Regions from separate parts of the Pectinatus frisingensis genome, predicted to be linked through region 2. Evidence: riboswitches for the same ligand, from Rfam matches in the RefSeq annotation. Region 2 holds a riboswitch; the other holds the start of a gene.
What was found. Region 2 has a riboswitch for cobalamin ahead of F8M42_RS10075 (GH25 family lysozyme). Riboswitches for the same ligand answer to the same signal wherever they lie in the genome.
Positions count from the first base shown of each region.

Region 1: another riboswitch for cobalamin. It lies ahead of F8M42_RS06570 (OmpH family outer membrane protein); the one in region 2 lies ahead of F8M42_RS10075 (GH25 family lysozyme).

Region 1 covers NZ_CP045424.1:1,410,668-1,414,096, reverse strand. The annotation lists gene F8M42_RS06580 (TonB-dependent receptor domain-containing protein) at 1-710, opposite strand, end outside; gene F8M42_RS06575 (hypothetical protein) at 735-1,538, opposite strand; gene F8M42_RS06570 (OmpH family outer membrane protein) at 1,704-2,132, opposite strand; cobalamin riboswitch at 2,263-2,445, opposite strand; cobalamin riboswitch at 2,802-2,976, opposite strand; gene F8M42_RS06565 (LysR family transcriptional regulator substrate-binding protein) at 3,270-3,429, shown strand, end outside.
Region 2 covers NZ_CP045424.1:2,153,568-2,156,996, reverse strand. The annotation lists gene F8M42_RS10085 (response regulator) at 1-60, shown strand, start outside; gene F8M42_RS10080 (iron-containing alcohol dehydrogenase family protein) at 201-1,307, shown strand; cobalamin riboswitch at 1,579-1,756, shown strand; gene F8M42_RS10075 (GH25 family lysozyme) at 2,006-2,569, shown strand; gene F8M42_RS10070 (lactonase family protein) at 2,930-3,429, shown strand, end outside.

The sequences.
Region 1 (3,429 bases), 740 kb from region 2:
AAAATACCAGGTATTTTGTTCTTCAGCATGGCTGCTGTCTGGTGATCCCATGGATAGTAACAATTAGATCCAACCATTCCTTCACCAAAATGATTGCCGATGATATAATGCAGTGTAACATTTACAGTTGGATATTCAGCCGTATTGATTATCTGCGGCGTAGTCAAAGATATACCCTCAGTACCACCCATGGAGCTATATCCGCTTTGGTCAAAAACAGCTGTTCCCATATTAAGCCGAAAAGCAATATTGCCTTCAAAACTGCCATTATTCAATGACAAACGTCGCGCTGTATTAATAGAGGTTGCTGCCGACCAGGGATCATAGCCGTTTTCCTGAGTATAACCGTTGGCAGCACTGTATTTATATGCCAGATCTATCATGGAACCGGAATGCATGGTTAAAGCACTCGCAAGAATTATAGACTTAGCATCCAGCGGACGCCATATTCCTCCATTTAAAATATTAATAGGTTCATTATATCTGGAAACCGGTGGTCCGCCGGTCTGTGTATCTCTGGCATAGGTAGTATAAATGCCTCCACTCGTGATATTATAAGTTCCGCTTGGGTCGGCATTTATTCCCCAATTTATGTAATTGGCATTTTCTCCATTTATTACCAGCTGATCCCATGCCTCACAGGGTGCGGTATAAGTAAGCAAAAAAAGAGCCAGGGGATATAATACTATATATTTATTATTCCTTTTCAAAATGTTTCTTCCTTATTGTTATTATTACAAAAAGTTCCATTTGATTGGAGTCTGGTTCCACTGCGCCCCACCCAGGGCCGTCACATAGAAGCTGCCGCCATAGTACTGCAGATCAAAGACATTCGGTGCCAGGCTGGCACTCGGACCGCCGCCGCTGACCGGTGTCAGCGTACCGGGATCGAGCTTGACAATGATACTGTTATAGTAAGTATAGTTTGCCGGATTAGAGGGCGAACCGGACAAACTATACTGCTGGGCTGCGGCATAAACGTAGTCAGTGCCTGATTCAGTGTTAAATACCGAGTCGACGCTGTGTGCCGTGGCACCCGAACCCGTCGGTACAAACTGATAATCATGGCTGTCCAATGTCAGGGTTTCCGCACTGCCGGTCTTGCCATGGATAAGCTTAAATATGCGCCCGTTGTCATTATCAGTACCGGTGTAATCAGCACCATAAAGTGTGCCGGCATCAGTCCCGCCCGGTGAATTGATATTGTAAATATTGAGCAGCGGAGCACCATCACTGTATTCATAAGCCGACGAATTTTCATTGACTGTTTTTGTCCAACTGCTGGGATCATACACGGAAAGCGTACAAAAAGTTTGCTTATAATTTTTGTCGTAATTCCTTTCCACTAGCAATATCCTGATGCCGGTGCCGCTGCCGCCGTTAAAGTAAAAAGCGATAGGATCGGTATTAGGAATATCATTTGGGAGTCCTCCCGTAACAGTCGGCGTTGACCCCGAAGAAGAAATCAATTTAAGACGACCGGCCGCAGGAGAAGCACCGAAATTATAAAAAGTTGACACCACTGTAGACAAACTCATAAATAAAGCCTCCTTAAACAAAATTGGTTCTTATACCCCGGCAGGACAGCCTCACTGCCCTGCGACATTTAAGACGCTGCACCTCCTTTATCCGGATTACTGTATTAATAACTGCACCGGCGGTTAGTTATTGTCGTCCGTGCAGACAACAGGCTTTTAATATGCTTATTTTATTTTGGCGATAACATCATTGGTAATGTCGGTACCGCCATAGACGACATCGGCAGCATCCAGAATAATGGTAAGCCCTTTGTCAGCGGCGACTGCTTTGACGGCAGCGCTGATTTTATTTTCTACCGGATTCATGAGTTTAGCTTCTTTTTGTGCTTCCTGCTGGGCGATAGTGTCATTGAGTGTCTTGCGCTTATCATCGGACAGACCTTTGCTCTTGGTATTGTAATCATTTTGTGCGGCAGTGCGCATATCCTGCAGCTGCTGGAATATTTCCTGTATGCCGGGATAGGCGGCAACAACCTGCTGTCGATTCATTACACCGATGTTTTGAATATCGGCGGCCATTGCCGTTGACGGCAGCAGCAAAATAAGACTGAAAAACATAGCGGTCAGTGTTGAAATTAAAGATAATTGTTTCATGGTTTACCTCACTATAAATAAAATTTGTGATATAAAAGGACAATAAAAAAACTCCCTTGCGGGAGCGCACTACACAGACAGGCCAAAAAAGCCCGGATGTGTAATCTCCTCCCCATACCTCGCAGGTCAAGCGGTGATTGTACAACAGGCAGTTCTCCTGACTCCGGGTCATCGTTTATCCGCGCCTTCCCAAAGCATTGCTCCAGTGACGTTGTCTGCGGATTTACTCTCCGTTACAGTGGCGGGACCGTGTTGGCTTTGCACCAAACTTCCCTATTAAGCCCCGAAGGGCACCTGTTCCGATTTATTAAGTTTTTATTTATGCAGCCCATCACCACGCTGCGCGCGATTGTCCGCCCTTTTAAGGGTGGATAAAGAACGAAATGCCTGCATAACTGTCAGTTTGCCCTTTATCCGCTCTTAATTTCTAAGGGCAGATAAAGCAAAAATGTCTTACATAGCTATATTGATAAAACAAAAGCGCCAGTTATCCCGACCAGCGGAATTACCGACGCTTTATTTTCTAAAAGCTGCCTGCTTTTGCCGGGTCAAGAACGAAAGCTGTTCCCAAAAACAGCTCACCTAAAAATCTGCAGTCAAATGCACCACATACATCATGCATATACCTGCAAATGTTCTCAATCCCAGACCTGTACATCGCAGGCTATATACGGATATAAAAACCAGGCAGTACCCTGACTTAGGTTCATTGCTGCATTTTTCCTTGGTAAGAGGGAAACAAAAATACAGCTCTCCTTCACAGTTGCGAGACAGCGCCGGACTTGCACCGGACTTCCCTATTGAATCCATCCAGATAATGGATACCTGATTTCATAAAAATTATCTAATTGTTAATATTATCTTAATTTAATAAATAATAGTTTTCACTTATTACGATAATGCTATTTTACAAATTTGTCAATAAAAAAATTACAAATTTAAAATAATAAAATTCCAATATACACTAATAATAAAGCTAATCATAAATAAATTTTTTTGCCGTGGTATTATAAAAACTTTATTACAGATATCTCACAGACTGATTTGATTGTCTTGCAAATGTAAATAATATTATAAGACTTCCCTTCTCAGAGAAATATATTAGTCCGTGATTATACTGACGGTAAATGCGGCTCATTGAGAATTGCCGGTAATTATCTAACCGCAAATTACCTGATACCGGTATGGGCAGCGGCATTAAAACAGATCCACAAAAACATGACCATCAAGGTCACAACAAATAAAACTGCAGCTGCTGTAAACGAGCTGCTCAATTATCAGGCAGATGCAGCAGTTT
Region 2 (3,429 bases):
GCTCCTCAGTATATACAGACGCATATTGGTATTGGATACCGTATGATAAAAATCGATTAATAAAAATCAGGCAGATATGCGGCAACCCTTATTCTACTGTTTACAATATTACATTTAGATGTTATAATTATTGACTAGCACAATTATTTGCAATGAAATAAGGAGATGAAAGATAAACGCTTCCAGTGGTTTATCCGCATATGAGAGAAAATTATTCGATATACTTGCCACAGTACAGTGTAGGAACAAATTGTTATGATGAAATTGGTCCCGTGACTAAATATTTTGGTAAAAAAGTTGTTATGATAGGTGGCAAAACAGCTTTGGAAAAAGCTGAACCGGCGATACTTAAAGCTATGAGCAAGGCAGGTTTGGATCATTTAGCGACAGTGTGGTACGGTGGTGATTCAAGTGAAAGTAATGTAAAAAAAATGTTGGATAATGAAGCTGTAAAAAGTTCTGACATAATATTTGGCATAGGCGGCGGCAGGGCAATAGATACAGCTAAAACGGCGGCAGATATACTTGACAAAGCTTATTTTTCATTTCCTACGGTAGCATCTAACTGCGCACCAACTTCGGCTATAGCAGTTTTATATGATGATGCCGGGGCGTTATCACGCTACTATTTCACAAAAAAATGTCCACTGCATACATTCATAAATACAGCGGTTATAGCGGATTCACCTGAAGAACTTTTATGGGCTGGTATCGGAGATGCTTTGTCCAAGGAATGTGAAGTGGAGCTGGCTGCGCGTGGTAAAAAATTATTCCATACTCCATTGATAGGGCTTAAAGCAGCGGCAGCTTGTACGGAACCTCTGCTTGATTTTGGGGAAGATGCTTTAAAGGCAATAAAAGAAAAACGGCCTTCCTTTGAACTTACACAAGTTGTGCTGGATATTATTATCAGTACGGGGATAGCATCAAATTTGACAAGTTCGGCTTTTGACAATAAGATTGAGTATTATTACAACTCATCACTGGCTCATTGCTTTTACAATGCTTATACAATTCTGCCGCAGGCTCACCAGTACCGGCATGGCGCAGTGGTTTCCTATGGCGTTTTAGTGTTGCTTACATATGATGGGCAAATCGAGCGGCGCAACAAGATCGCAGCTTTTAATAAAAAATTGGAATTACCGGTGACTTTGCGGGAAATCGGAATTTCAAGTGAAGCAGAAGTTGATAGTATTGTGAAAAGGGCACCTTTTATTAATGAGTGGAATTGTGTTCCTTACAAAAGTGATCAGGCTAAATATAAAGCGGCAATATTAGCTGTCGATGAATATGGCAGGACTCTGTAGTATTAAAATTTTATTTATTGATGGGATTGCCGCACGTGATCGACTTCGTGCGGCAATATTTTTGATTTAATTAATAAGAAAATTAGTAGCATATAAAACAGTTATGAAAAAATAAATGAATTGTATTGCACTCGACTTGGTGTAATGATATACTAAGCACATGATGATTAATAGCTGGTAACTGGTTGTCCAATTGAGAAAATTTGGCTTTTATCAGCCGTACTCTGATACCGATACCTTAGAAATTCAGTTAAAAATGCAACTGTGATCAATTTGATATGATGAGACAGGTGTCCGTAAGGACTCAATAGAAAATCCGGTATAAAGCCGGAGCGGTCCCGCCGCTGTGAGGAAGAGCAAATTGCAATATACCATTGGGAATATGTCCTGAGAAGGTGCAATAAGTGATGATTCCGAGCCAGAAGAACTGCCTGTTTGACAATCACCGATTATGAATGAAATCATTCATGGACCTGCGAGCGATGGGGAGGGGATTTCGAAACGGCAGTATTTTTGTGCTGCTGTGATGAGATATGTTTTTATGACCTTCATCTATTTTGCGGATGAAGGTTTTTTTCGTAAGTATAGCCCGGTTTAATGAGCGGATGCTTGCAACATGTTATTGAGACAATTGAATTAGAAAATGAAGAAATAGATGGTGAAGTGGCGGTTTTATCGAATAAAGGAAGAAATTGTTAATGAAAAAAGGTATTGATGTAAGTGAGAATAATGGAACGGTCGATTGGCGGGCAGCAGTGCTGTCCGGTATTGAATTCGCTATTATACGCTGCAGTATGGGGCAATTTGAATCAGATGCATTATTTGCACAAAATGTGGCATTGGCACATGCTGCGGGGCTGCAGGTGGGGGCATACCATTATTCTTATGCCATGGACAAAGAGCAGTCGGCGCAGGAAGCACAAAATTGTAAAAGGGCAATAAATGATGCAGGAGTATTGCTGGAATTGCCGGTATTTTATGATATGGAAGATGCTGACGGCTGGAAGGCACAGCATAATTTTTCATTCAATAAAAACAAAATTACAAATATGTGCCAGGTCTTTATAAATGATATTGGTTTGGACAGCGGAATATATTCGTCTCATTTTTGGTTATGCAACTATATTGACTGGCAGGTGTTGCAATGTACCGTGTGGAATGCTGAATGGGGAAATACCGATTCTGTACGGGGATATATGTGGCAATATACAGATAAATTTAAAATAGGTACAAATGTTTTTGATGGAGATATACTTTACTGATGTTTTTAAACTGCAGTGATTATAATAAGTTAGTATTTTGGGCTGACGTCATTATAAAATAAGTTTAATAATTTGATATAATGGTTTGAATTATTAAAAATAATATGCAATCGAAAGGTATTGACTGATAAATTTCCAAAGGCATAATTTATCTTACACATTGTACATAATATAGAGTCTTTTGCCAACGAAAATATTGCTGCATAGAAGTATATTGTATTTGTAAAAGGGAGATAAATATAATATACTTTAAACATGGGGATAAGTATAATTTTATGTGTTATTTGTGAAGCTGATAAGATAATGATGTGATATCATCTTGGGACAAATTATAAATTTATTTAGGGGAATGAGTTTATTATGAAACATATTGGGTACGTAGGTACGTATGATTCAAAATGTAGTCAGGGTGTCTATCGTTTTAAATTTGACGATGTTACAGGGAAGCTCACTAAGCCAACATCTTTTTATACAACAAATGGTGGTAAGTGTGTGGCCCTGACGGACGAATTTGTGGTTGTAACGCGTGAGATTCCTGGGAAATCCGGTATTGCGTTATTAGACAAAAACGGAACAGTACTATCAGAAGCTTTTATGGAGAGAGCTTCAGCCTGTTTTATTGGCTGTCGTGATAAATTTGTATATACTGCTAACTATCATGATGGCGTAGTCATGATTTATAAAATTGCCAATCAAAAATTGCAGTTAGTAAAAAAATTGGTGAATGGGTCTGAAACCGGATGTCATCAGGTAATGTGCTGGCGGAGCAATATTTTTGTTCCGTGTCTTAAACTCGACTGCATAAATATTTATGATATGGGGAAAAATTTTCTTTTGACAGATAAGATAGTCTTTTCACC